DNA from 3 places in the Kosakonia sp. MUSA4 genome. Region 3 is predicted to be linked to each of the others. Evidence: predicted binding sites of a transcription regulator. Region 3 holds the regulator's gene; each other region holds the start of a gene.
What was found. The regulator sigma-54, encoded in region 3, starts transcription at its own class of promoters, with help from an activator protein. The targets are predictions, from matches to a motif close to GTTGGCACANNTTTCGCTNT.
Positions count from the first base shown of each region.

Region 1: a site for sigma-54 is predicted at 6,395-6,414, ahead of glnK (P-II family nitrogen regulator). Genes of this name have one in related genera too.
Region 2: a site for sigma-54 is predicted at 6,025-6,044, ahead of hypA (hydrogenase maturation nickel metallochaperone HypA). Genes of this name have one in related genera too.

Region 1 is NZ_CP025697.1:1,097,627-1,107,392, reverse strand. Features, by position in the region: gene C0557_RS05205 (GNAT family N-acetyltransferase) at 1-87, opposite strand, end outside; gene C0557_RS05200 (YitT family protein) at 178-789, opposite strand; gene C0557_RS05195 (PLP-dependent aminotransferase family protein) at 874-2,295, shown strand; RNA gene ffs (signal recognition particle sRNA small type) at 2,352-2,448, opposite strand; gene C0557_RS05185 (MGMT family protein) at 2,614-2,925, shown strand; gene C0557_RS05180 (YbaY family lipoprotein) at 2,958-3,527, opposite strand; gene tesB (acyl-CoA thioesterase II) at 3,743-4,603, shown strand; gene amtB (ammonium transporter AmtB) at 4,684-5,970, opposite strand; gene glnK (P-II family nitrogen regulator) at 6,003-6,341, opposite strand; gene C0557_RS05160 (SmdB family multidrug efflux ABC transporter permease/ATP-binding protein) at 6,598-8,376, opposite strand; gene C0557_RS05155 (SmdA family multidrug ABC transporter permease/ATP-binding protein) at 8,369-9,766, opposite strand, start outside.
Region 2 is NZ_CP025697.1:4,196,801-4,206,566, reverse strand. Features, by position in the region: gene C0557_RS19905 (molybdopterin-binding protein) at 1-209, opposite strand, end outside; gene flhA (formate hydrogenlyase transcriptional activator FlhA) at 252-2,327, opposite strand; gene hypE (hydrogenase expression/formation protein HypE) at 2,384-3,394, opposite strand; gene hypD (hydrogenase formation protein HypD) at 3,391-4,512, opposite strand; gene C0557_RS19885 (HypC/HybG/HupF family hydrogenase formation chaperone) at 4,512-4,784, opposite strand; gene hypB (hydrogenase nickel incorporation protein HypB) at 4,775-5,647, opposite strand; gene hypA (hydrogenase maturation nickel metallochaperone HypA) at 5,651-5,998, opposite strand; gene hycA (formate hydrogenlyase regulator HycA) at 6,197-6,664, shown strand; gene C0557_RS19865 (4Fe-4S dicluster domain-containing protein) at 6,760-7,368, shown strand; gene hycC (formate hydrogenlyase subunit 3) at 7,365-9,179, shown strand; gene C0557_RS19855 (respiratory chain complex I subunit 1 family protein) at 9,182-9,766, shown strand, end outside.
Region 3 is NZ_CP025697.1:4,878,054-4,887,819, forward strand. Features, by position in the region: gene mlaB (lipid asymmetry maintenance protein MlaB) at 1-207, opposite strand, end outside; gene mlaC (phospholipid-binding protein MlaC) at 204-842, opposite strand; gene mlaD (outer membrane lipid asymmetry maintenance protein MlaD) at 858-1,409, opposite strand; gene mlaE (lipid asymmetry maintenance ABC transporter permease subunit MlaE) at 1,414-2,196, opposite strand; gene mlaF (phospholipid ABC transporter ATP-binding protein MlaF) at 2,204-3,016, opposite strand; gene C0557_RS23195 (calcium/sodium antiporter) at 3,246-4,220, shown strand; gene kdsD (arabinose-5-phosphate isomerase KdsD) at 4,234-5,220, shown strand; gene kdsC (3-deoxy-manno-octulosonate-8-phosphatase KdsC) at 5,235-5,801, shown strand; gene lptC (LPS export ABC transporter periplasmic protein LptC) at 5,798-6,373, shown strand; gene lptA (lipopolysaccharide ABC transporter substrate-binding protein LptA) at 6,342-6,896, shown strand; gene lptB (LPS export ABC transporter ATP-binding protein) at 6,903-7,628, shown strand; gene rpoN (RNA polymerase factor sigma-54) at 7,677-9,110, shown strand; gene hpf (ribosome hibernation promoting factor) at 9,133-9,420, shown strand; gene ptsN (PTS IIA-like nitrogen regulatory protein PtsN) at 9,502-9,766, shown strand, end outside.

The DNA.
Region 1 (9,766 bases), 1.9 Mb from region 3:
GCGAGGGAAAATGCGCTGAATTTGCGTGGCATCTTCCGATGCCAGCGGTTTGAGAAGCAGACGTGCCGTTTGAAGCTCTGGTGTCATCACAGGTGATCGCTCCTTTTCTTCCTGAGAGAAGCAAGTATTGCAGACGCTCCGCCAGAACGGGGAATTTTCGCTATATTAACGAAAAAATCAGGCCACCGGTTCGGTTTGCGGCGTCACACTTAGCGCCGGTTTCTGACGAAACCACGGCAGACAAAGCTGAATCAGCGGGCCAATACTCAGCGCGTAAAATACCGTGCCGACACCAAATGTACCGCCCAGCAGACAGCCTGCCAGCAGGACTGAAATCTCAATCGCTGTACGGATACTGCGCACTGACCAGCCCGTGCGGGCATGAATACCGGTCATCAGGCCATCACGCGGGCCTGCGCCAAACCCGGCACCAATATACATTCCGGTCGCCAGCGCATTGACAATCACCGCCGCCGCCAGCATTACGCTGCGCGCCAGGAGTGTCTCCAGCGGCGGCATCAATGCCAGCGCAGCATCGGCGGCAAGCCCAAGCACGATCACATTGCTGATGGTTCCCAGACCCGGACGCTGGCGCAGCGGGATCCAGAACAACAGCACCAGCGCGCCGGTCGCGATCATCACTGTACCGATATCCATCGACAGCAGTTTCGCCACACCAAGGTGGAAAACGTTCCACGGATCGGCGCCCAAATCCGCGCGAACAAACATCGCGGTAGAAACACCGTACAGGACCAAACCAATATAGAGTTGCAGTAATCGACGTAGCATTTTTGTTCTCCGATTGTTCATGCTTCCATCTTCTCCGCAAATGGCATTATGATTAATGTCCAGTTTTCATATAGTGGACTGCATATGTCATCCCGTCGCTTTGGTAGCCAATCTTTGCAGCGCCTGTTAGGGCACTGGCAACAATCCGAGTCCCGTATGCCGCTCTGGCGTCAGCTTGCCGATGCCCTGCGTTTGCTGATTCTTGATGGCAGGCTGGCGCTGGACACGCGTCTGCCCGGCGAGCGCGAACTGGCCTCGACGCTGGAAATCAGTCGCACCACCGTTGCCAGTGCGCTGGCGCACTTGCGCGATGAGGGTTACCTGGAGAGCCGCCACGGTAGCGGATCGCGGGTGATTCTGCCTGATAGCCGTAGCGTTCCAACGCTCGCCACAGCAGGTACGGCACTGGATCTCTCTACGGCGGCGCTGAGCGCCGGGCCGGAGATCCACCAGGCCTATACCCACGCGCTGAGCATGATCCCGCACTACCTCACGCGAACTGGCTATGGTCAGCTCGGCTTGCTGCCGCTGCGTGAAGCCATTGCCTCACGCTATACCGCGCGCGGGCTGCCAACTCACGCCGATGAAGTGATGGTGGTGAATGGTGCAGTCAGCGGACTGGCGCTGGTACTGCGCATGCTGACCGGGCCGGGCGATCGCGTGGTGGTCGATCATCCAACCTACCCGCTGGCGATTGCCGCGATCCAGGGCGCTTCATGCCGCCCCGTAGGCGTATCGCTGCCACAAACCGGCTGGGACTGCGACGGTTTTGCCGCCACGCTGGCGCAGACTGCGCCACGCCTGGCCTATCTGATGCCCGATTTTCACAATCCAACCGGGCGCTGTATGGATATCAATACCCGCGAAACCATCGCCGCCATCGCGGCGCGCACGCGCACGACGCTGGTGGTCGATGAAACGATGGTGGATTTGTGGTACGACGCGCCGCCGCCGCCGCCACTGGCGGCCTTCGATACTGCTGGAAACGTGATCACGCTCGGTTCGGCGGGGAAAAGTTTCTGGGGTGGCTTACGCCTGGGATGGATCCGCGCCTCAACGCGCACAATTGCCGCCCTCGCCCAGACCCGTGACACGCTGGATCTGGGTTCCCCGTTACTGGAGCAACTGGCAACGCTGTGGCTAATGCAAAACGCAGAGGCATTTTTGCCCGGCCGTCGCCAAATGCTCGCCAGCCGCCGTGATGATTGCGCGGCGTTAATGCGCGAACATTTTCCACAATGGCGCTTTCAGGCACCGCAGGGCGGCCTCTCCTATTGGGTAGAGCTGCCTGATATGCTGGCGACCCAGTTTGCCGCCCGTGCGGAAACTATCGGCATTCACCTCGGTGCGGGAACACGTTTTGGACTTTCCGGCGCCTTTGACCGCTATTTACGGATGCCTTTCTCACTGGAATTAACCGAGCTGGAAAACGCATTACTGCGTATCAAACCGCTATGGCTCGCACTCAACCACTCGCAACTCCCGTTAAAACGCAGCATGGTGTAATACCGGAAGAAGAGGGAAAGGGATCAGGGGGCTTCAAAAGCACAAATGGGTGGGGGCCCTGCCAGCTACATCCCGGCACACACGTCGTCTGCCCTGGCTGCTTCCTTCCGGACCTGACCTGGTGAACAGAGTAGCGTTGCGGGAGAACCAACAGGGCCCCCATTGAGAGCGTTGTTAATCAACGCGCTGGCGCATTATCCCTGTCCAGGATGGCAATTGCAAGCCGCGTCGGGGCGGATGCTGGTTTATTGCGCAACTGTCTCTTCACAGCACGCTTTATGCTGTTTATGCTGCAAAGTCTTCCCTCAGGATATCAGCATGGATATACAGGATTCTTTCCCGCAGCGGGTCTGGCAAATCGTTGCCGCAATACCGGAAGGTTACGTCACCACGTATGGCGATGTGGCGAAACTGGCTGGCTCTCCGCGCGCCGCGCGACAGGTTGGCGGCGTACTGAAACGCTTACCGGAAGGAAGTACGTTGCCGTGGCATCGGGTGGTGAATCGTCATGGCTGCATTTCATTGACCGGGCCGGATTTACAGCGTCAGCGCCAGGCATTACTGGCCGAAGGCGTGGTGGTGTCAGGCAGCGGGCAAATCGATTTACAGCGTTACCGTTGGATCTACTAAAACGCTCCTCCCCCGCAGGAGAGGAGCCGTTATCAGTATTGTGTCGGCGCCGGAGTGGCTTCAGACGGGTTCACTTGCGTGGGCGACGTGGAAGGCACGGTCGTGGCGGCGCCACTGTTTTGCTGCAACGGCACAGCCGTTTGCTGCACCGGCACCAGCGTCAGATCCACTTTGGTTCCGCCCTGGTTGATAACCGGTTTAACCGTATCGGTGATAAAGACAATTTTATCGTCGATGGTAATGGCCGCACTCAGCAGGATACGGGCATTCGGCTGGATATCAGCCGGGTTAAACGGCAGCACGAAGCTGAACGGAGCCTGTTTACCTTCGGTACGCACGGCTTTCTGCGCCAGCACTTTCGACGGCGCATCCGCCTGGGACGCATCAGAAACTGTCACGGTTAATACCGCATTTGGCGGCAGCGCCACTTTCTGACGGATCCAGATCGTACCGGAGACGTTAGGTTGCGCAATCGCAGCTTTATTGGTTGCCGCAGGCGCGCTGGGATTAGGTGCTGGTGTCGGAATGTCAGCGCCTTTTTGAGCGCAGGCAGAGAGCGCAACTGCAACTGCCAAACCACTTAACATGTGCACGAGTTTCATTGATTTCTCCTTATCTTCAATGCACCGGCAGAACGCTTGCCTGCCAGGATGGGTGGTTAAACCATCGTAACGAGAACAAGTCTGGCACATAAGCGCGATATATTCCTGCAAAGCCCCATTTATTCAGATTATTGAACCCATCGGACCACTCATTGTTCCAGGTTATACTTATCGGATTATTCGCTCAGTCAGCCGCTATTTATTTGAGGAAATTTATGAGTCAGGCACTCTCTAACCTGCTGTCATTGTTGAATCTGGAAAAAATCGAAGAAGGCCTGTTTCGCGGCCAGAGCGAAGATTTAGGGTTACGCCAGGTCTTTGGCGGCCAGGTTGTTGGCCAGGCGCTGTACGCCGCGAAAGAGACCGTCCCCGCCGAGCGTCTGGTGCACTCCTTCCACAGCTACTTTTTGCGTCCTGGCGATAGCCAGAAACCGATTGTCTATGACGTGGAAGTTCTGCGTGACGGCAACAGCTTCAGCGCCCGCCGCGTGGCGGCGATCCAGAACGGGAAGCCGATTTTTTACATGACCGCCTCGTTCCAGGCACCGGAGACGGGTTACGAACATCAAAAAACGATGCCGGATGCGCCCGCACCGGATTCACTGAAATCCGAAACCGATATCGCGCATGCACTTTCCCATTTGTTGCCGCCGCTGGTGAAAGAGAAATTCCTCAGCGATAAACCGCTGGAGATCCGGCCGGTAGAATTTCACAACCCGCTGAAAGGGCATGTTGCCGAGCCTGCGCGCCAGGTATGGATCCGCGCGAACGGCGTGGTGCCGGAAGACTTTCGCGTCCATCAATACCTGCTGGGCTACGCCTCTGATTTCAACTTCCTGCCGGTAGCGCTCCAGCCGCACGGCGTGGGATTCCTTGAGCACGGTATGCAGGTCGCCACCATCGACCACTCGATGTGGTTCCATCGCCCATTCAATATGAATGAATGGCTGCTTTATAGCGTGGAAAGTACGTCGGCCTCCGGGGCGCGCGGCTTTGTTCGCGGCGAGTTCTATACACAACAGGGCGTGCTGGTGGCGTCAACCGTGCAGGAAGGCGTAATGCGCAACCGCAACTAAGGCTTTACAAAATAAGGCTCTACAAAAGGAAAAGCCTCCGAATGGAGGCTTTTTTATGCTCAGGAGATAACTCAATTCGATCAGGCGTTGTAGGCGTTTTCGCCGTGGCTGTTAACGTCCAGACCTTCACGCTCTTGATCTTCCGGTACACGCAGGCCCACAGTCATGTCAGCCAGTTTGTAGCCGATAAAGGCCACGACGCCGGACCACACGATGGTGAGTGCGATACTTTCCAGCTGAACCAGTAGCTGCTGACCCATCGTCACGCCTTGTGCGTAACCAACGCCGCCCAGGGACGTTGCGGCAAAGATGCCGGTCAGGATACAGCCAACGATACCGCACACGCCGTGCACACCAAACACGTCACACGGATCGTCAACACGCAGCATACGTTTCAGTGCAGTAACGCCCCACAGACCTGCCAGACCTGAAACCAGGCCCACAATCAGCGCGCCGCCGACACCGACATAACCACACGCCGGAGTAATACCTACCAGGCCTGCAATCGCGCCGGAACATGCACCCAGCAGAGACGGTTTGCCACGCAGCGCCCACTCGCCGAACACCCACGCCAGGATTGCGCCCGCGGTAGCCACAACGGTATTCACAAAGGCCAGACCGGCGATTTCGTTAGCCGCACTTGCGGAACCCGCGTTGAAGCCGAACCAACCGACATAGAGGATAGCGGTGCCGGTAAAGACCATCGGCAGGTTATGCGGTTTGAACGCTTCTTTGCCAAAGCCCACACGTTTACCAATCAGGTAAGCACCCACCAGGCCTGCAACAGCGGCGTTGATATGCACCACCGTACCGCCAGCGAAGTCCAGCGCGCCATGCGCTGCCAGCAAACCGCCGCCCCATACCATGTGCGCGATCGGCACATAAGAGAGCGTCAGCCATACCACCACGAAAATCAGCACCGCAGAGAAGCGAATACGTTCAGCCAGCGCACCAACAATCAGGCCGACGGTGATACAGGCGAAAGAGCCCTGGAAAGCAACGTGGATATATTGATAGATGCTGCCCATGACCGCAGTCAATTCAATATTCTTCAGCATTACCCAGTTGAAGCTGCCGAAGAAGCTGTTGCCCTCGCCAAAAGCCAGAGAGTAGCCATAAACCACCCACAGAACGCACACCAGCGCGAAGGTGACAGCCACCTGCGTCAGCATAGAGAGCACGTTTTTCCCGCGGATCAGGCCGCCGTAAAACAGCGCGATGCCCGGAATGCTCATAAACAGCACCAGCGCAGTAGAAATCATCATAAAGCCGTTGTCTGCTTTATCTGCCACAGCGGGAGCCGCCATCGCCAGACCTGGCAGCAATGCCAGTGAAGCAAGACCTGTTTTTAATGTTGTGTTTTTCATTGTTCCAATCCCTATCACTGTGTGGCCAGCTATTACAGTGCCGCTTCGTCGGCTTCGCCGGTACGAATACGAATGACGCGTTGCAACTCAGCAACGAAAATTTTGCCGTCGCCAATTTTTCCGGTGTAGGCCGCTTTGCTGATCACATCGATCACTTCATCGAGTTGATCATCAGCAATCGCCACATCAATTTTCACTTTGGGCAGGAAATTGACGCTATATTCCGCACCGCGGTACAGCTCGGCATGACCTTTCTGACGCCCGAAACCTTTAACTTCAGTCACGGTCAGCCCTTGAATACCAATAGAAGACAGTGCTTCACGAACGTCTTCGAGTTTGAATGGTTTAATCACCACGGTAACCAGCTTCATAGATCCCCCTCCAGTCGAAATTCGATAATGGCCGCAGCTAACACATGACAGATATTGCAAGCGGTGTGCCAACAATGAAAACGAGGAGAATTTCAGATTGTTAGTGCAGACAGGCCGGGAAAAGCGGAAGGAGAAAAATGCAGGCTCGCGATTCGGCCTGGTGCCAGAAAAGAAAAACGCACCATAACAGTGCATGGTGCGTTACTTTTTTGCACCAACAGAGGATCCTGTCAGTAGCATGCCTAATTTTGGTGCATCAGGCGATAAGCGACTCTTCTCGCGCGCTGGCCGCCAGTTCTTCCCCGGCCAGTTGCAGTTGATACATCTGCCAGTAGCGCCCTTTCGCGGCCAACAATTGCTGGTGCGTCCCGCGCTCCACCGCCTGCCCGCGATGTAACACAAGGATGGTTTCGGCCTCAACAATGGTCGATAAACGGTGGGCGATCACCACCAGCGTGGTCTGCTTACGCACCGCTGCCAGCGCATGCTGGATTGCCTGCTCGGTACCGGAGTCGATATTTGCCGTTGCCTCATCGAGGATCAGGATCTGCGGCGTATCGACCAGCACGCGCGCCAGCGCCAGCAGCTGTTTTTGCCCAACCGAGAGGTTATTCCCCTGCTCGCCGAGCCGGGTATGAATGCCCGCACTCAAACCGCGCGCCAGTTCCGCCAGTTGTACCGTCTCCAGCGCCTGCCACACCTGCGCTTCGCTGATATCGCGCCCCAGCGTCACGTTGGCGAAAAAGCTGTCCGCCAGCACTACCGGATCCTGTTGCACCATCGCCACGCCTTTGCGCAGCGCCGTATGGCTGAGCGCAGAGAGCGGCCTTCCGTCGAGGCGGATCTCGCCCTGGGTGAGCGGGTAGTACCCCATCAACAGGCTGGCGAGCGTACTTTTTCCGCTACCGGTATGCCCCACTAAGGCGACAAAGCTGCGCGGCGCAATCGACAGCGAAATATCCTGCAGCACCAGTTGATCGTCGCGGTAGGCAAACGAAACATTCTCAATATCAATGGCGCCACTGTGCAGCGGCGTATCATCGTCACCATAAGACTGGCGCGGCCGATCCATCAGTTCGAACACACGTTCGCCCGCGACAACCGCCTGCTGCAACATCGATTGCTGCGTCGTCAGCTCAATCAACGGTTCATTCAGACGGCCAAGGTAGCTGATAAACGCATACAGTACGCCGACCTCCACCGTGCCCACGGAGGAGAAACCAAACAGCATCAGCAGCCCGCACAGCACCAGCGCCGAGAAAAGACTCAGCAGCGGGCGCAGCAGAAAGCCATCCAGCCGCAGAGTTTGCATGCGCGCAAGATAGTGGGAACGGCTGGCATCCCCCATACGCTCACCAAAGCGCGCCTGCTGGCGGAACTGCTGAATCACGCCCATGCCGTTAATGATTTCGTTAAAGCCATCGTTAATGTCAGCAAGGTAGGCACGCATCCGGCGCACAATCGGCGTGCTGTAGCGCTGATAGATCAGCATAACGATCAGCACCGCCGGGAAAATCCCCATCGCCACCAGCGCCATCCGCCAGTCCAGGCTGAACATGGCGACCAGCATCGCGCCAATCAACGCGGCGCTGCGCAGCACCGTCGCGACCACCGTGACATAAAGATCGCGGATCACTTCGGTGTCGTTGGTTACGCGGGAGATAATCTGCCCGACCGGCTGGGTATCAAATTCGCTCAGCGGCTGGCGCAGCGCGGCATCCATCACATCAGTACGCAGTTGTTGTACCACGCCAACCGCCGCCTGGTTAAACAGCAGCGACTGACTGTAGTGCAGCAGCGCCGCCAGCAGTTGCAGGCCGACATAAACCGCAGCCAGACCGGAAACCAGCGCAAGCGGCAGGTAGCTTTTCGCCACCATATTATCGATAAAGTAGCTGATCAGCGCCGGGCCGGAGACTTCCGCAATCGCCGCAACCCACAGCATCAGCACCGCTTTGATTAACGATTTGCGCCACGGTTTGCCATACCCCAGCAGGCGTTTCAGCGTCGGCCATTGTCGTGCGAGATTACGCATCGGCGGCCTCCTGCGGTACGTCGTTCAACGCAGCTTCCAGTTGCTGGTAGCGATACATATCGCGATACCAGCCCGGCTGGCGCGCAAGCTGCTCATGCTGGCCACGCTGGGCAATATGTCCATGCTGCATGACTAAAATCTCACTGGCTTCCGTCAGCGCCGACAGGCGATGCGCGCTGATAATGACCGTGCGCCCTTCGCCCCACTGGCGCAGGTTATGCAAAATTTGATGTTCGGTACGACCGTCAACGGCCGACAGCGCATCATCCAGGATCAGGATCTCGGCATTGAGCAGCAGTGCGCGTGCAATCGAAATGCGCTGTTTTTGACCGCCGGAAAGCATCACGCCGCGTTCGCCCACTTCCGTATCATAGCCCTGCGGCAGACGCAGAATGTCGTCATGCACACTGGCAAGCTTCGCCACGTGTTCAATCTCTTCCTGCGTAGCGCCGGGTTTGCCTAACGCAATGTTGTTGCCCACCGTATCGGAGAAGAGGAACGGCGTCTGATTCACCACCGCCAGACGGCTGCGCCAGGCATCGAGCTTCAATTGCTGAAGAGGAATATTGTGGAAACGAACATCCCCCTGCCCGACGTCAAAATGGCGCTGAATTAATGCCAGCAAGGTGGTTTTCCCGGCGCCGGTCGGCCCGCAGATGCCCAGCATCTGGCCCGGCGTCAGCAGCACGTTAACATTATTCAGCACGGCGCTTTCCGTTTGCGGATAGCGAAATTCACGGATAGCGATAGCCAGATTGCCGCGCCCTTCTGGCACCGGCTCACTGCCGTCATTCACTACCGGCGCTTCTGCCAGCATGTCGCGAATTCGGCTGTAAGCCGCACTTCCGCGCTCCACGATATTAAACATCCACGCCAGCGCCAGCATCGGCCAAATCATCAGCCCCAGATACATGGCAAAACTGGTGAGCTGACCGAGCGTCAGCGTACCGTGGACAATCATCCAGCTACCGCCGCCAATCGCCAGCATGTTCGCCAGGCCAATCGCAATGTAAATGGTTGGATCAAAACGCGCATCAACACGGGCGACGCGCATATTTTTCGCCCCGGTGTCGGCGGCCTCTGCCGCAAACAGCGCCGACTGGCGATCCTCCAGACCGAAGGCTTTGATCATGCGGATACTGGTCATGCTCTCCTGCGTGCGATCGTTAAGCGCGGAGAATGCCGCCTGCGCTAATTTAAAACGCTGGTGCAACTGATCGCCGTAACGCTTGATAACCAGCGCCATAATCGGCATCGGCAGCAGCGACAGCAGCGTTAATTGCCAGCTAATTTGCGTTGACATCACCACCAGCACCACGCAGCCCATCACCAGTGAATCCACTAACGTCAATACGCCTTCACCGGCAGCAAACACGACGCGATCGACGTC
Region 2 (9,766 bases), 680 kb from region 3:
TCTTCGGTCGCCAGCGTCACCCACGGCGCTTTGATCAGCGCGATAGCCTCTTTACCCGGCGTCAGCCCCAGTGCCGCCTGGCTGCTGCTGGTGACAATCGCCACCAGTTTTGCACCGCCGTCGAGGGTAAGTTCCACTTCATCATTAACGGCACCGTGAGAGGTAGCACTGACCTTGCCCACTAACTGATTACGCGCTGAAACTGCCATAAGGCCTCCATTATGTATGGATATGTTGAATGTTTTTCCAGCTTAACATAGTGCGTCTTTATTGATACCTAAACGTTTCATGCGCGAAAGCAGGGTGGTGCGTTTAAGCCCCAGCCGCTGCGCTGCGCCTTTTGGCCCGGCGACCACGCCGTTGGTTTCGCGCAGCACGCGAACAATCAGCTGGTACTCATCTTCGCCTTCGCGAGCCACTTCAGCAGGCTCCGCTACCGGCTGAGGTGGAACGGTGATTTCCGGCAGCGAAAGTTGCAGCACATTGCCGTGCGTCAGCAGCACCGCCCGTTCGATGACGTTCTCCAGCTCGCGCACGTTGCCCGGCCACTCCATGGAACTCAGCACGCGTAACGTTTCCGCTGGAATACTGTCGATGCAGCGGCCCATTTTGCGGGCAATCTTGAAGGTGAAAGCTTTCACCAGCAGCGGAATGTCTTCCGGCCGTTCGCGCAGCGGCGGCAGATGAATCGGAAAGACATTGAGCCGGTAGTAAAGATCGCTACGGAACTCGCGATCGGCGACCATCTGTTTCAGATCGCGGTTGGTGGCGGCGATCAGCCGCACATCGGTCTGGATCAGCTTATTGCTGCCGAGCCGCTCGAACTCCTGCTCCTGCAACACGCGCAACAGCTTCGGTTGCAGCTCCAGCGGCATATCGCCCACTTCATCAAGAAACAGCGAGCTTTTATCCGCCAGCTCGAAGCGGCCAATCCGCTGGGTGCTGGCACCGGTAAACGCGCCGCGTTCATGACCAAAGAGATCGCTTTCCAGCAGCCCGGCGGGCATGGCGGCGCAGTTCATCTTCACCATTCTGCGGCTGTTGCGATCGCTGAGGTTATGGATCGCGCGGGCAATCAGCTCCTTGCCGGTACCGGTTTCGCCGAGGATCAGCACCGTGCTGTTACTTTGCGCCACCATCTCAACCTGTTTCAGCACGCTGAACATCGCCTGGCTGCGGCCGATGATCTCGCCAAACTCGCTATCAACATTATTTAGCTGCTCGGTCAGCGCCAGGTTTTCATCCACCAGCCGCTCCTTCAGGCGGTGAATTTCCTGGTACGCCAGCGCGTTATCCACGGCGATGGCGATGCGCTCGGCAATCTGGCGCAGCAGCTTGAGATTCGCCTGGGTAAACACCTCTTTCTGGCACTGCGCCAGTTTCAGCACGCCGAGCAGATTCTTGCCGGACATCAGCGGCAGCAGGCACAGCGTCTGGATCTCATTGCCCCAGGTTTCAAACAGCATCCGCTCGTAGGGCGCGAGTTTGTCGCGCTCGTGCAGATTGAGCAGCAGCATCTCTTTGCTGCGGAACACCCGCTCGGTCAGCGTTCCCTCTTCGTCGGCTTCCTGAATCTCATGCTTCGGATTCACTTCATCTTTGTAGTGCGTCGAATAGATAGTCAGCTTGCCTTTGCGGCTGCCGCGCAGCACCAGGCTGATGGCGTCGATGCCGAAATAGTAGTGGATCTCTTTCGCCACTTCGCTGACCAGCTCGTCCATATGCAGCCGCGAGAGCACCGCATTGGTGATGGCCACCAGAATGCGAAAATCGTCCCGCTCCTGGCACAATAACTGGTAATCCGGCGTCTGGTTGTCGCGGCTCTGGAGCTGCTCGGCGACCACGGCGACGATTTGCGCCAGGGTGTGCAGGCGTTCGCTCTCTTTATCGCTCCACGGTTGCCCGTCGCGGCGAAAAAATTCGCAGCCGCCGAAAATTTGCCCCTCCGCCGCCAGCGGCAGCAGGCAGTAGTGCGCAAACGGCGGATAGAGCCGGTTCTGCGTCAGCGCAGGCCAGGTTTCCGCAAACGTGGTCGCGCTACAATAGAGCGCCTGCGGGTGGGAAAGAATGTGCCTGACCGGCCCACCCGCCAGCAGTAAATGATCCTCATAAGTTGCATTGTTTGCAGGGGCGTTGACGGCGTAGCGGCTGGCGCTGTGGCTGTCTGCATGCCACAGCACAATCGCCGCGCTATCCGCGAGTGCCGCCTGGCGGGTCAGCCGGGCCAGCGTTTCGCTGAGTGACGCCATATCCGGCTGTTGTAACAAAACACGGGTGATATCGAACAACCCTTGTTGTCCGAGATCGCTCATCGGTGTATACGACATATTACTCATCCAGGAACACACTCGCAGGTGTGAAAAAAATAATAAAAAACAAAAAATTAGCAAATACGCGGCAACGGTTCCGCGTGGGGTAAATCTAACAGGCGTTTAACGCCGTACAGCCCCGCCAGGCGTACGCCCTGACGTTCAACAACTTCACCAATGATAGCGGCATCCGCGCCAAGCGGGTGGGCGCGTAAACGTGACAGCGCCTGCTCTGCGGCCTCGCGCTGTACGGCAATCACCAGTTTGCCTTCGTTGGCAAAGTTCAGCGCTTCCAGCCCCAGTAACTCGCAAACGCCACGCACTGCCGGTTTTACCGGTAACGCGGCTTCGTTGAGTTCGATACCGAAGCCGCAGGCAGCGGCAAACTCATGTACCACCGCATTCACGCCGCCGCGCGTGGCATCGCGCAGCGCTTTCACGCCGGGAAGATCGTGCAGGGTGGCGATAAGCGGCGTCAGCACCGCGCAATCGCTGGACAACTCCCCGTCCAGCCCCAGCCCTTCGCGCAAATTAAGAATCGTGGCGCCATGATCGCCCAGCGTGCCGCTTGCCAGCAGTACGTCGCCTGGTTGCAGCGACTGCGCCGCCCAGCGAATCGAGCGCGGAATCGCGCCAATCCCGGCAGTATTGATAAATAGCTTATCCGCCGCGCCGCGCTGCACCACTTTGGTATCGCCGGTCACAATCGCGATATCGGCCGCGCGGGCGGTGGCGGCCATGCTGTCGACGACGGTTTTCAGCGTCGCCATCGGCAGACCTTCTTCAAGGATAAAGCCGCAGGAGAGATAACGCGGAGTCGCGCCGCTGACGGCGATGTCGTTGGCGGTGCCGCATACCGCCAGCTTGCCAATATTGCCGCCGGGGAAGAACAGCGGATCGATCACATAGCTGTCGGTGGAGAACGCCAGCCTGTCGCCGCTGGCAGCCAGCGCGGCCAGATCCAGCCGCGCCTGATCTTCTTGTTCCGCCAGCCACGGATTGGCGAACGCCTCCATAAAGAGCTGGCTGATAAGCTGCTGCATCGCCTGGCCGCCGCTACCGTGGGCGAGTTGGACTTCATTCATACTTCACACTCCTGAGCGCGATACTGATACCAGGCCGCGCAGGCTCCTTCTGAGGAGACCATCAGCGCGCCAAAGGCGCTTTGCGGATTACAGGTATTGCCAAACAGCGGGCACTGGTGCGGTTTGCAGCGGCCGGTCAGCACATCGCCGCAGCGGGCGCGCGGATCGTCATACACCTGCTGTGCAGCCGGGTGAAAGTGCGCTTCGGCGTCGAACTGCTGATAAGCCTGCGTCAGATGTACGCCGGACTCGCCGATCACCCCCAGCCCGCGCCACTCGCTGTCGCCGCTGACGGCAAACACATCGGCAATCGCGGCCTGCGCCAGCCGGTTGCCTTCATCCGGCACGACGCGGCGGTACTGGTTTTCCACCCGGCTTTGCGCGGCGATTTTCTGTTCCACCAGCATTACCACGCCCTGCAACAGATCCAGCGGTTCAAACCCGGCCACCACCAGCGGGCGGCGAAATTCTTCGGCAATAAAGGTGTAGGCGTCGGTGCCGATCACCATGCTGACATGGCCGGGCGCAAGGAAAGCGTCGATGCCGTTGTCCGGCTGTTCCAGCAGGCTGCGCAGCGTCGGGATCAGCGTAATGTGCTGGCAGAAAAACCAGAAGTTGTTGATGTTGCGGGCTTTCGCCTGCTGAAGCGTAATAGCCGTGGCGGGCATGGTGGTTTCGAAACCGAGGCCGAAGAACACCACTTTGCGCTGCGGATTTTTTTCCGCCAGCGCCAGCGCATCCATCGGTGAATAGACGATGCGCACATCGGCACCGCGCGCTTTCGCCTGTAACAGCGAGCCTTTTTTCCCCGGCACGCGAATGGCGTCGCCGAAAGTACAGAAGATTACTTCCGGATGGCTGGCGATCTCTACGCAGGTATCGATGCGCCCCATCGGTAACACGCACACCGGGCAGCCCGGCCCGTGGATAAACTCGATGTTTTCCGGCAGTAACTGGTCAAGGCCAAATTTAAAGATGGCGTGCGTATGACCGCCGCACACTTCCATAATGCGCAGCGGACGCGCGGCGGTATAGCTGAGATGAGACGCCCGTTCGCGCAGATGGGCAATCAGCTGCATCACCTGTCCCGGGGCGCGATATTCGTCGACAAAACGCATTATTTCTCCTCGCCGTAGAGCAGCGCGCCGACATCCGGCTCGACATCGAACATATTTTGCAGCGCCGCCAGAGTATCGAGCGCTTCGGCTTCGTTAATCACGCTCATGGCAAAACCGACGTGCACCAGCACCCACTGGCCGAGACGCGGCTGGCCGTGTTCATCGTGGCTGCCGACCAGGGTTAAATCGACGTCGCGCTGAATGCCGCAGACATCCACTCTGGCTTGCAGGCCGTCAATGGCGCAAATTTGCCCCGGTACGCCTATGCACATCGTTGCGTCTCCAGCCAGTCGAGCCAGGCGTCCATCCCGTCGCCTTTGGTGGCGGAAACCAGCAGGATCTCAATCTGCGGGTTCACTTCACGGGCATAAGCGATGCAGCGCTCGACGTCAAAATTGAGGTACGGCAGCAGATCCACTTTATTGAGCAGCATCAGCGAGGCGGCGGCGAACATGTGCGGATATTTCAGCGGCTTGTCTTCCCCTTCGGTCACCGACAACACCGCCACTTTATGGCGTTCGCCCAGATCGAAGCCCGCCGGGCACACCAGGTTGCCGACGTTTTCAATAAACAGAATGCCGCGATCGTCGAGCGGCAGACGCGGCGCAGCATCGGCAATCATCTGCGCATCCAGGTGGCAACCCTTGCCGGTATTCACCTGAATCGCCGGAGTACCGGTGGCGCGAATACGCGCAGCGTCGTTGACGGTTTGCTGATCCCCTTCGATCACCGCGCAGGGTACGCGCGCATTCAGGCGCTGCAGGGTTTCGGTGAGCAGAGTGGTTTTGCCGGAGCCAGGGCTGGAGACCAGGTTCAGCACCAGTTGCTGGCGGGCGGCAAAGCGGGCGCGGTTGCGGGCGGCGATCTGGTTATTTTTATCCAGGACGTCGATCTCCACTTCCAGCATCCGGCGCTGGCTCATGCCCGGCGCGTGGGTGCCGGCTTCGCCATGACCGTAATGCAAATCGCCGTTATCCGATTGGGTTGGGGCGAACTCACCGGTATTGATGCGGGTTATAGTTAGCGCAGGGCGCGCAGCAGGGGCGAACGGTGCGCTGCGAAATGCAGAGTGCGGGTTATGTTCGTCACCCTCGATATAAAGGTTACCGTCCTGACAACCACATGTTGTACACATTGTTTACTCCTCAATTTCCAGGCGCTGAATTTGCATTCCATCGTCGGCAACGATCTGCAACTGGTCGCTGTGGCATTGTGGGCAGCGGCGAACTCGCTGGGTAAGCAGCGTGACGTACTGCCGACAAGACTCGCACCAGCACTCCGCTTGTTGTTGTTCGATGTGCAGTGTACAACCTTCAGCCAGGCTGCCACGGCACACCAGATCAAAACAAAACGTTAAAGCTTCGGTTTCGACACAGGAAAATGCGCCCACTTTTAACCAGACGCCGGTGACCCGACGCGCGCCGTTCGCTGAAGCCTGTTGTTCAATAATTTCCAGCGCCCGCTGGCACAAAGTGATCTCATGCATAATCCCTCCTTATGAGTTGCCGCGTTAATGCAATAAGAGTGCCATGAGTGATTTTGACACCGTGACGATGTCGAACCTGTCGAGATGACACGTCGAAATTAACGAATATTTTTATTTATTCCTTTATTAATCAATAAATTAAATTTTGGCATGGATGATGCTTTACCGCCGTTGTTTCAATTAATCAGGTAAGCAGACATGACGATTTGGGAAATTAGCGAAAAGGCAGATTACATTGCCGGGCGACACCATCTCCTGCAGGAGGAGTGGCGCAGTTACTGTAACGCGCTGGTTCAGGGGATCACGCTGTCAAAAGCGCGCCTGCACCATGCAATAAGTTGTGCGCCAGAGCAGCAGCTCTGTTTTGAGCTGTTCGGCCATTTCATAGTCACCGTCTCGCTGACCGGCGGCTTTAACGGCCATACCCTCGAATACGCGATTGCCAATAAAGATGGCAGCGATAAGCGCTTGATTGCACAGGCGCAGCTCACCTGCGATGGCAAAGTGGACGGCGTTATCAGCACCCACGATCGCGAAAAAGTGCTGGAGCACTATCTGGAAAAAATCGCCACGGTTTACGACAGCCTGTACGCGGCGGTGGAAAACGATACCCCCATCAACCTCTCTCTTCTTGCCAGCAGCGCGCACGCGTCTGCGCTGGCCTGAGTTTGGGTGTCGAGATGTGTCGAAGTGACACGTCGTGCGACTGATTTCGTCAAAAATGACCGCCCGGACTGGGTGAATCACCTGAGGATTAGCTGGTGAACCGTTTTGTAATTGCCGACTCGGCGCTCTGTATCGGCTGCCACACCTGCGAGGCGGCCTGCGCGGAGACGCATCGCGCGTATGGCTTGCAGTCGATGCCGCGGCTGCGCGTAATGCGTAATGAACATGAATCCGCGCCGCAGCAGTGCCACCACTGCGAAGACGCGCCCTGTGCGGGTGTGTGTCCGGTAAACGCCATTAATCGCGTCGATGGCGCGGTGCAGTTAAATGAAAGCCTGTGCGTAAGCTGCAAACTGTGCGCGATTGCCTGCCCGTTTGGCGCTATCGAATTTGCCGGTAGCCGCCCGCTGGATATTCCGGCCAACGTTAACTCGCCGCTCGCGCCCGCCGCGCCGCCTGCACCTGCCCGCGTCAGTACGCTGCTGGACTGGGTGCCCGGCGTGCGGGCTATCGCCGTGAAGTGCGATCTCTGCCATTTCGATGATCAAGGCCCGGCCTGCGTGCGGATGTGTCCGACCAAGGCGCTGCATCTGGTCAATAACCTCGACATCGCCCGCGCCAGCCGTCGCAAACGCGAGCAGACCCTGAATACGGACTACGGCGATTTGTCGCTGTTTACCCAGCTTAACCGGAGTGCAAAATGACAATCCTCTCTTTGCTCAACGGCGCGGTGGCGGTGTTTATCTGCGCTGCTGCGCTGGCGTACCTGTTTACGCGGGCGAAAATTCTCAGCGGCTGGCTGGCCGGGCTTGGCGGCGCAATCGGTAGCGCTATGGCGACCGCAGCCGGGTTGTTGTCACTGCTGGGCGCCGATGCCGTTTCCGGCAACCTGACGCTGTTGCAGTACCCGTTACTGGTCACGCCGCTGCGTGCCGTGTGGGTGATCACCTTCGGCCTCTGCGGCCTGCTTATTAGCCTCTATAACATCCACTGGCACCGCCATGACGCGGTGAAAGCCAACGGGTTGTTGATCAATTTGCTGCTGGCCGCCGCGCTGTGCGCCGTCTGCGCCGCGAACCTGGGTGAGCTGGTCGTGATGAGCGAAATCATGGCGCTGAGCGCGGTGTTTCTTACCGGTTGCAGCGCTTCTGGCAAACTGTGGTTCGCCATGGGGCGACTGGGCACCGTGCTGCTTGCGCTGGCCTGCTGGTTTATCTGGCAGCGTTATCACACGCTCGATTTTGTTCAGCTTAGCGGGCAACCGCTCAGCAGCGGCGTCTGGCTGCTGGGGGTGATTGGCTTTGGTCTGCTGGCGGGGATTATTCCGCTACACGCCTGGGCGCCGCAGGCGCATGCCAGCGCGCAAGCACCAGCCGCCGCGCTCTTTTCTACCGTGGTGATGAAAGTCGGGCTGTTCGGCATTCTCAGTTTCTCCTTGCTGGGCGGCCAGCCGCCGCTGTGGTGGGGAGTTGTGCTGCTGGTATTCGGCATGATCACCGCCTTTGTCGGCGGTTTGTATGCGCTGATGGAGCACAATATTCAGCGCCTGCTGGCTTATCACACGCTGGAAAACATCGGCATCATTTTGCTCGGCCTTGGCGCGGGCGTAACCGGGCTGGCATTGCAGCAACCGGCGCTGATGGCGCTGGGGCTGGTTGGTGGTCTGTATCACCTTTTCAATCACAGCCTGTTTAAGAGCACGTTGTTTCTTGGCGCGGGCGCGCTGTGGTTTGGTACTGGCTATCGCGATATCGAAAAACTGGGCGGCATCGGCAAAAAAATGCCGCTTATTTCGCTGGCGATGCTGGTCGGGCTGATGGCGATGGCGGCGCTGCCGCCGCTCAATGGCTTTGCCGGTGAGTGGGTGATTTATCAATCCTTCTTCAGCCTGAGCGGTAGCGGCCACTTTGTCCTGCAACTGATTGGGCCGCTGCTGGCCGTTGGCCTGGCGATAACCGGTGCGCTGGCGGTGATGTGTATGGCGAAAGTCTATGGCGTCACCTTCCTTGGCGCGCCGCGCACCCCGCAGGCGGAAAACCCGCAATCCATTCCCTGGCTGATGACCGCAAGCGTGGCGGTGCTGGCGCTCTGCTGCGTTATTGGCGGCGTTGCTGCGCCGTGGCTGCTGCCGCGTCTGTATGCCGCCGTACCGCTGCCGCTGCACACCGCGAACACGGTGGTGTCGCAACCGATGATCGCGCTGCTGCTGATTGCCATGCCGATACTGCCGTTGCTGCTGATGGTGCTGTTTAAAGGCGATCGTCTGCCGTCCCGCAGCCGTGGAAGCGCCTGGGTGTGCGGCTACGATCATGAAGGTTCAATGGTGATCACCGCCCACGGTTTTGCCATGCCGGTAAAAGCCGCATTTGCCCCGGTGTTGAAGCTGCGCAAATGGCTGGAACCTACGCTGATTCTGCCCGGCTGGCGTACCGACGCGGCTCCGCTGCTGTTTCGTCGGCTGGCGCTGATTGAGCTGGCGGTGCTGGTGGTTGTGGTGATTTCCCGAGGAGCCTGATGATGAGTTTTCTGTATGCGTTATTGCAGGCGCTGGTGCTGTTTGCCTGTGCGCCGCTGCTGTCCGGTATTAGCCGCGTGGCGCGCGCCCGGCTGCACAATCGCCGCGGGCCTGGCGTGCTGCAAGAGTACCGCGATCTGTTCAAATTGCTGGGCCGCCAGAGTATTGCGCCTGCGGCATCCGGCTGGGTGTTTCGCCTGATGCCGTTTGTGATGGTGGGCGTGATGCTGACCATTGCGACGGCTTTGCCGGTGGTCACCATTAACTCGCCGCTGCCGCTGCTGGGCGATTTGATAACCCTGATCTATCTGTTCGCCATTGCCCGCTTCTTCTTTGCCATTGCCGGGCTGGATACCGGCAGCCCGTTTACCGGTATAGGCGCCAGCCGTGAAGCGATGCTGGGCGTGCTGGTCGAGCCGATTTTGCTGCTCGGTTTGTGGGTGGCGGCGCTGGTGGCGGGTTCCACCCATATCAGCCATATCACCGACACCGTTTACCACTGGCCGCGCGCGGCCTCAATCCCGCTGTTCCTGGCGCTCTGCGCCTGCGCGTTCGCCACCTTTATCGAGATGGGCAAACTGCCGTTT
Region 3 (9,766 bases):
ACCCTGCTTTTTTCCCTCAGCGATAAGATGAATCAATAAAGCGACACCAGCCGTATCAACACGAGTCACGCCCTGTAAATCGATGCACGTTACGCCTTTCATTGTCTCGACGCGCGCATTATACAGTGGGTTGAGAACGTCCTGGTCCAGCTCCCCCTGCAACATCAGGCTTTCACCGTCGCGCGACCAGTTGAGCTGCGGTGTCATTGCTTCTTCTCGTCCAGGGTAATTTTCTGGCGGGAAATCGACTGCAATTCCGCAGTCAGACCATCGATACCTTTCGTACGCAGCAGATCGCTCCACTCATTCTGTTTGGTGGTGATCATGCTGACCCCTTCGGCAATCATGTCGTAGGCCTGCCAGTTTCCGGTCTGCGTGTTTTTACGCCACTGGAAATCCAGGCGCACAGGCGGACGGCCGTTCGGATCAATAATGGTTACGCGGATCGGCACAATCGTGGCATCGCCCAGCGGCTGTTCCGGCGCAATCTGATAAGTCTGACCGTGATACATCGCCAGCGCCTGGCCGTAAGCCTGTTTCAGATACTCACGGAAAGCGGCGAAATACGCGTCGCGCTGCGCTGGCGTAGCTTCTTTATAGTAACGACCCAGCACCAGCGCACCAGCATACTTCACCTGTACATACGGCAGCAGTTCCTGATCGACGACATTACGCAGGTAGTCCGGGTTAGCGCGGATCTGCGGTTGCTCATTTTTGAGGCGATCGAACGTTTTCTGCGCCGCTTCTTTCATTGCAACATACGGGTTGCTTTGATCGGCAGCGACTGCCGCACTCAGCGGCGCCACGACCAACAGGGCAACCATTAATAAGCGTTTAAACATAACTCGATTCTCCTCTTAATTCGTCTGACCAGCAGACGGTGCGGCTTGAGTATTCCCTTCACCATGCGCTGCCGCATCGCCTGAATTCTTATTATCACCGCCTTTACTGTTGTAAAGGAATTGTCCGATGAGATCCTCAAGCACTATCGCTGACTTGGTGTCCTGAATCGTGCTGCCATCTTTAAGCATCGAGGTTCCCATTTCTGGATCGTCAAACCCGACATTCAGCGCCAGGTACTGTTCCCCCAGCAAACCCGACGTGCGTATAGCCAGCGAACTGGTATCCGGGATCTGGTTGTAGCGATCTTCGATATCCAGTGCCACGCGCGGCAGGTAGGTTTTAGGATCGAGGGAGATATCAGCAACGCGACCAATCACTACCCCGCCAATGCGGACCGGCGAACGCGCTTTCAGTCCACCGATATTGTCGAATGTCGCGTAAACGCGGTAGGTCGGTTCAGTACGCATTGACGTGACATCAGCCGCCTTCAGGCAGATGAAGAGTGCAGCCAGCAGCGCCAGCACCAGAAAAACACCTACCCAGATTTCACTTTTTTTCGTTTGCATGAACTCAATTCCCAAACATCAATGCGGTGAGCACAAAATCAAGACCAAGTACGGCCAGCGAGGAGTGCACAACAGTGCGCGTTGTCGCACGGCTGATCCCGGCAGAAGTCGGGATCGCATCGTAACCGTTAAACAACGCAATCCAGGTCACGGTAATAGCAAAGACTACGCTTTTTATCAGACAGTTAACCAGGTCCAGGCGCAGTTCAACGGCGTTTTGCATTGCCGTCCAGAAAAAGCCGCTATCAATACCTTTCCAGTTAACTCCGACCAGCGAACCGCCCCAAATCCCGACCGCGACAAAAATAATCGTCAGCAGCGGCAGCGAGATAACACCAGCCCAAAAACGGGGAGAAATCACGCGACGTAACGGATCAACCGCCATCATCTCCAGGCTGGAGATCTGCTCAGTAGCGCGCATCAGGCCAATCTCGGCCGTCAACGCAGAACCCGCGCGACCGGCAAACAGCAGCGCAGCAACCACCGGCCCCAGTTCACGCAGCAGCGACAGCGCCACCAGCATGCCAAGGCTCGTTTCTGCGCTGTAAGTCGTCAGCACCAGATAACCCTGCAGGCCGAGCACCATACCAATAAACACGCCGGAGACAATAATGATGAGCATGGATAACACGCCGACGTTATAGAGCTGGCGAACCAGCAACGGCGCATGCTTACGGAATTCTGGCTTGCCAACCACCGCGTTGAACAACATCAAACCGGCACGCCCAAATGTGGCGATCGTTTTGATGCCGCGATGTCCTAGCGCCGCCAGTGCATTTAACAGCATGAGCGTCTTAACTCCCTGAATCTAATAAATCGAGCTGGTAATCACCAGCCGGATAGCGGAACGGCACCGGGCCATCGGCAATGCCATCAAGGAACTGACGCACGCGAGGATCGCTATTTTCCTGTAGCCCCTGCGCGCTACCGTGGGCGATGATCTTACGGTCAGCCACGATGTAGGCGTAATCAGCAATGCTCAGCACTTCCGGCACATCATGAGAAACCACGATGCATGTGACGCCCAGCGCGCTATTGAGTTCAGAAATTAATTTTACCAGCACGCCCATGGTGATCGGATCCTGGCCAACAAACGGCTCATCAAACATGATCAGATCCGGCTCCAGCGCGATAGCACGCGCCAGCGCAGCACGTCGCGCCATGCCACCGGAGAGCTCCGAAGGCATCAGTCGTGCGGCGCCGCGCAAACCGACGGCTTCCAGCTTCATCATCACCGTGCTGTGCAGTAGCGGCGCGGGCAAATGCGTGTGCTCACGCAAGGGATAAGCAACGTTGTCAAAAACGTCCATATCGGTGAACAGCGCACCCGACTGGAACAACATGCTCATTCGTTTACGTACGGTAAAAAGACGCGAACGGCTCATTGCCGGCACGTTCTCGCCATCAAACAATATCTCGCCTTTGTCTGGCGGGATCTGGCCGCCAATCAGGCGCAGCAGCGTTGTTTTGCCGATCCCCGACGGCCCCATGATCGCGGTGATCTTACCGCGCGGTACCGTCAGTGAAATATTGTCGAAGATGGATCGATTACCGCGGGAAAAACTCACGCCACGGACATCGACCAGATTCGCCACAGTCTGGCTCATTTTCTTTTCCTTTCGACCTTATCGGATATAAGCATGACGCTTGCTAACATCTAAAACCCAATATTTTTACAGAATATTACCCGCGGAGGTTAGCGAAAGCTGGCATTTGTTTTACTTTTGAGCCGCATAAAGTCAAAATTAGGAATCATTACGCTATGCGTAACGTCCGGTTTCGCACGACATGGCGGCCTGCAAACCGGCAGAATTATACCTTAAGAAAGGACGTTAGATGCTTTTAGCCACGGCGCTATTGATAATTGGTTTACTCCTGGTGGTCTACAGCGCCGATCGTCTGGTGTTCGCAGCTTCGATACTTTGCCGGGCATTAGGCGTACCGCCCTTAATCATCGGGATGACCGTGGTCAGTATCGGCACGTCATTGCCAGAAATTATCACTTCGGTTGCAGCCTCCTTGCATGGTCAGCTTGATCTGGCTATCGGTACCGCCATCGGCTCCAACATCACCAATATCTTATTGATTCTCGGCGTCGCGGCGCTGCTGCACCCGTTTACCGTGCATTCCGATATTCTGCGTCGAGAATTACCGCTAACCTTGTTAGCCAGCCTGCTGGCTGGCGCTGTGCTTTACGATGGGCAGCTAACGCGCATAGATGGCATTATTTTACTGTTATTAGCCGTGCTATGGCTGGTGTTCATTGTTAAAATTGCCCGCCACGCCGAGCGTCAGGGCAATGACAGCCTGACACGCGAGCAACTGGCTGAATTGCCACGCGATGGCACGCTCTCTGTAGCCTGCCTGTGGCTGGGCGTCGCGCTGATTATTATGCCGATGGCAACACGCATGGTGGTGGATAACGCCACTGTGGTGGCGAACTATTTTGCGATCAGCGAACTCACCATTGGCCTGACGGTTATTGCTATCGGCACCGGGCTTCCGGAACTGGCAACAGCCATTGCGGGAGCACGCAAGGGGGAAGACGATATTGCGATAGGCAATATCATTGGCTCCAACATTTTTAATATTGCTATCGTGCTTGGCTTGCCCGCGCTGATTGCGCCGGGCGCGTTTAACCCGATGGCTTTTACGCGTGATTATGGCGTGATGCTACTGGTCAGCGCCATTTTTGCCCTTACCTGCTGGAAACGTAAGCAGATCAGTAAGGGCGTGGGCGCGCTGCTGTTTAGCGGGTTTATCGTATGGCTGGCGATGCTGTACTGGCTGTCGCCGCTTTTGACTGGATAATCGGATACGCATTATGTCGCAAATAGATTTGCAGCCGGGTTTTGACTTTCAACAAGCAGGCAAAGACGTCCTCGAGATTGAACGTGAAGGCCTCGCACAGCTTGATCAATATATCAACCATGACTTCGCTCAGGCGTGCGAGAAAATGTTTTATTGCGCCGGCAAAGTGGTGGTGATGGGGATGGGCAAATCTGGCCATATCGGCAGAAAAATGGCGGCAACATTCGCCAGCACGGGCACCCCTTCCTTTTTTGTCCATCCCGGCGAGGCGGCTCACGGCGATCTGGGTATGGTCAGCCCGCAGGATGTGGTGATCGCCCTGTCGAACTCTGGCGAATCAAACGAAATACTGGCGCTGATCCCGGTACTGAAACGGCTAAAAGTTTCGCTGATCTGTATGACCAGCCGCCCGGAAAGCAGTATGGCGCGCGCAGCGGATATTCATCTCTGCGTGAAGGTTCCTAAAGAAGCCTGCCCATTGGGCCTGGCGCCCACGTCCAGCACCACAGCCGCGCTGGTCATGGGCGATGCGTTGGCGGTTGCGCTGTTGAAAGCGCGCGGGTTTACCGCAGAGGATTTCGCCCTTTCTCACCCTGGCGGCGCGCTGGGACGCAAGCTGTTGTTGCGGGTAAACGATATTATGCACACCGGCGACGAGATCCCGCATGTCAGCAAGGCCGCCAGTTTGCGCGATGCGCTGCTGGAAATCACACGCAAAAATTTAGGTATGACGGTGATCTGCGACGATCTGATGAAGATCGAAGGTATCTTTACCGACGGCGACTTACGTCGCGTATTTGATATGGGCGGAGATGTACGCAGCATGGGTATTGCCGACGTGATGACACCGGGCGGCATTCGCGTACGGCCTAATACGCTGGCGGTCGATGCGCTGAACCTGATGCAGTCCCGCCACATCACCTCGGTGATGGTTGCCGATGGCGACCAGTTACTGGGTGTGTTACATATGCATGATTTGCTGCGCGCTGGCGTAGTGTAAAGAAGGACATCAGAATGAGTAATGCTGGCGCGTCGCTTCCAACCTGTTATGGGCCGGTTAGCGCGCAAGTCATGAGCAAAGCGGAAAAAATTCGCCTGCTGATCCTCGATGTGGACGGCGTGCTATCCGATGGCCTCATCTATATGGGCAATAATGGGGAAGAGCTAAAAGCGTTTAACGTTCGCGATGGCTACGGGATCCGCTGTGCGTTAACTTCCGGCATTGAGATCGCCATTATTACCGGTCGAAAAGCTAAACTGGTAGAAGATCGTTGTGAAACCCTGAAAATTAAGCACCTGTATCAGGGACAGTCGGATAAACTGCTGGCCTACCGTGAATTACTGGCCAGGCTGGCGCTAACGCCGGAGCAGGTTGCCTATGTGGGTGACGATTTAATTGACTGGCCAGTGATGGCCGAAATTGGTCTCAGCATTGCCGTCGCCGATGCGCATCCTTTGCTGCTCCCGCGTGCCGATTACGTCACGCGCATCAATGGAGGTCGCGGTGCAGTCCGTGAAGTGTGTGATTTGTTGCTGCTGGCGCAGGGCAAGCTGGATGAGGCCAAAGGGCAATCGATATGAGTAAAACCAGACGTTGGGTCATTATTCTACTGGCGCTGGTCGCTTTGGTACTGATTGGTATTAACCTGACCTCTCAGGATGAGTCTGAACCAACCACAACTGACGACCAGGCGCCAACCTACACCAGCAAACATACCGACACGGTGGTTTATAGCCCGGAAGGTGCGCTTAATTACCGCTTGATTGCGCAAAATGTCGAATACTACTCCGTCGATGGCGTGAGCTGGTACGCACAACCAGTGCTGACAACCTTTGATCAGAACAAAATACCGACCTGGTCGATTAAGTCAGATAAAGCGAAATTAACAAGCGACAGAATGCTTTACCTTTACGGACATGTTGAGGTCAACGCATTGACAGCAGATGCACAGCTACGAAAAATCACCACGGATAACGCCCAGATCAATCTGGTAACGCAGGATGTTACTTCCGATGATCAGGTAACATTGTACGGAACAACATTTAATTCCACCGGCCTGAAAATGCGCGGCAACTTACGCAGCAAAAACGCCGAGCTGATTGAAAAGGTTAGAAGCTCCTATGAAATTCAAAACAAACAAACTCAGCCTTAACCTGGTTCTCGCCAGTACGCTTTTTGCCGCTGCGCTTCCGGCTTTTGCCGTGACCGGTGATACCGAACAGCCGATCCATATCGACTCCGATCAGCAGTCGCTGGATATGCAGGGCAATATTGTCACCTTCACCGGCAATGTCGTGGTGACGCAGGGAACCATTAAAATCAACGCCGATAAAGTGGTGGTAACACGCCCGGGCGGCCAGCAAGGCAAAGAGATCATTGATGGTTATGGCAACCCGGCTACGTTTTATCAGATGCAGGACAACGGCAAACCGGTGAAAGGCCACGCTTCACAGATGCACTACGAGCTGGAAAAAGATTTTGTCGTGCTGACCGGTAAAGCCTATCTCGAGCAGCTGGACAGCAACATCACTGGCGACAAGATCACCTACCTGGTGAAAGAGCAGAAAATGCAGGCGTTCAGCGACAAAGGTAAACGCGTCACCACCGTACTGGTGCCGTCGCAGTTGCAGGACAAGGGCAACACCCAAACCCCGGCTCCTAAGAAGAGTAACTAATTCGTTATGGCAACATTAACTGCAAAGAATCTCGCGAAAGCCTATAAGGGCCGCCGCGTGGTTGAAGACGTCAGCCTGACCGTTAACTCTGGCGAAATTGTTGGGCTGCTTGGCCCTAACGGCGCAGGGAAAACGACCACCTTCTATATGGTGGTCGGGATTGTTCCGCGTGACGCGGGCAATATCATTATTGATGACGACGATATCAGCTTGCTGCCACTGCATGCGCGCGCGCGTCGCGGCATCGGTTATTTACCGCAGGAAGCGTCCATTTTTCGTCGTCTGAGCGTGTATGACAACCTGATGGCGGTACTTCAGATCCGTGACGATCTGACTTCCGAACAGCGCGACGATCGCGCTAACGAATTGATGGAAGAGTTCCATATTGAGCATCTGCGAGACAATATGGGGCAGTCCCTTTCCGGTGGTGAACGTCGCCGTGTTGAAATTGCGCGCGCACTGGCGGCAAATCCTAAATTTATTTTGCTGGATGAACCCTTTGCGGGCGTCGATCCTATCTCGGTTATCGACATCAAGCGCATCATTGAACACTTACGTGACAGTGGGTTAGGCGTGTTGATTACTGACCACAATGTTCGCGAAACGTTGGCGGTGTGTGAACGAGCTTATATCGTCAGCCAGGGGCATTTAATTGCTCATGGTACACCGCAGCAAATCCTTGAAGACGAACATGTTAAGCGCGTATATCTTGGGGAAGACTTCAGACTCTGATAGGGTAGAGTTTATCGAGGTATTTTGTCGGAGAGTGCTGCTCTGAATATGAAGCAAGGTTTGCAATTAAGGCTTAGCCAACAGCTAGCTATGACGCCGCAACTGCAACAGGCTATCCGTCTGTTGCAGCTGTCTACGTTAGAACTTCAGCAGGAACTTCAGCAAGCGCTGGAGAGTAACCCATTGCTGGAACAAGCCGATCTTCATGAAGAAGTGGATAGCCAACAAACCCAGGAAAATGAAGGCCTGGATACTGTAGACGCGCTCGAACAGAAAGAGATGCCCGAAGAGCTGCCGCTGGACGCCAGTTGGGATGAGATTTATACCGCTGGAACACCTTCCGGCAGCAGCCACGATTATATTGATGACGAACTGCCGATTTATCAGGGGGAAACGACACAGTCTCTTCAGGATTACCTGATGTGGCAGGTAGAGTTAACGCCGTTTTCCGATACCGATCGCGCAATCGCAACCTCTATTGTCGATGCGGTCGATGAGACCGGCTACCTTACCGTGTCGCTTGAGGATGTGCTGGAAAGCATGGGTGATGAAGAAATCGGTCTCGATGAAGTTGAAGCGGTGTTAAAGCGCGTTCAGCGTTTCGATCCGGTTGGCGTCGCTGCGCGCGATCTGCGCGACTGCCTGTTGATCCAACTTTCCCAGTTCGCGAAAGATACGCCCTGGTGCGAAGAGGCTCGCCTGATCATCAGCGATCACCTCGATCTGCTCGCTAACCACGATTTCCGCTCTCTTATGCGCGTCACGCGTCTTAAAGAAGACGTGCTGAAAGAAGCAGTAAATTTGATCCAGTCGCTAGATCCGCGCCCCGGCCAGTCGATCCAGACCGGCGAACCAGAATATGTCATTCCGGATGTGCTGGTGCGTAAGCATAACGGGCGCTGGACGGTAGAACTGAACTCCGACAGCATTCCGCGTCTGCAAATCAACCAGCACTACGCTTCAATGGGCGGCGGCGCGCGCAATGACGCCGACACCCAGTTTATCCGCAGTAATTTGCAGGAAGCGAAGTGGCTGATCAAAAGCCTTGAAAGCCGTAACGACACGCTATTGCGCGTCAGCCGCTGCATCGTTGAGCAGCAGCAGGCGTTCTTTGAACAGGGCGAAGAGTTTATGAAACCGATGGTGCTGGCGGATATCGCCCAGGCCGTCGAAATGCACGAGTCCACGATTTCCCGTGTGACAACTCAGAAGTACCTGCACAGTCCTCGCGGCATTTTTGAACTGAAGTATTTCTTCTCCAGCCATGTGAATACGGAAGGCGGCGGCGAAGCCTCGTCAACAGCCATTCGCGCGCTGGTTAAGAAATTAATCGCCGCAGAAAACCCTGCAAAACCGCTGAGCGACAGTAAGCTGACGACGCTGCTTTCCGATCAAGGAATTATGGTAGCGCGGCGTACCGTTGCGAAGTATCGAGAGTCTTTATCCATTCCGCCGTCTAACCAGCGTAAACAGCTGGTGTGACCCAACCGATAAGGAAGACACTATGCAGCTTAACATCACAGGACAAAACGTCGAGATCACTGATGCTTTACGTGAATTTGTGAACAGCAAATTTGCCAAGCTTGAGCAGTATTTCGAAAGGATTAATCAGGTCTATATTGTGTTGAAAGTGGAGAAAGTGATCCATACCTCGGATGCAACCCTGCATGTAAATGGAGGTGAGTTGCATGCCAGCGCGGAAGGACAGGATATGTACGCTGCCATCGACGGTTTGATTGATAAACTATCGCGGCAGTTGACAAAACATAAAGATAAACTGAAACAACACTAATTGTCCGGGCGTTCGTTTGGCGCGTTGCACCCTACCGTAACCCGGTAGGGTGCTTAGCTCTGACGGCGCTTAGGTGAAATTATGATGAATAACGATTCGGCTCTTCAACTGAGCAATGTCCTTAACCAGGAATGTACACGTAGCGGCGTTCACTGCCAGAGCAAAAAACGAGCGCTGGAAATCATCAGTGAACTGGCGGCAAAACAGCTCGGCCTGCCGCCACAGGTCGTTTTCGAAGCCATTCTTACGCGTGAGAAAATGGGCAGTACCGGTATTGGTAACGGTATTGCCATTCCCCACGGTAAGCTGGAAGAGGACACGCTGCGTGCCGTCGGCGTTTTTGTGC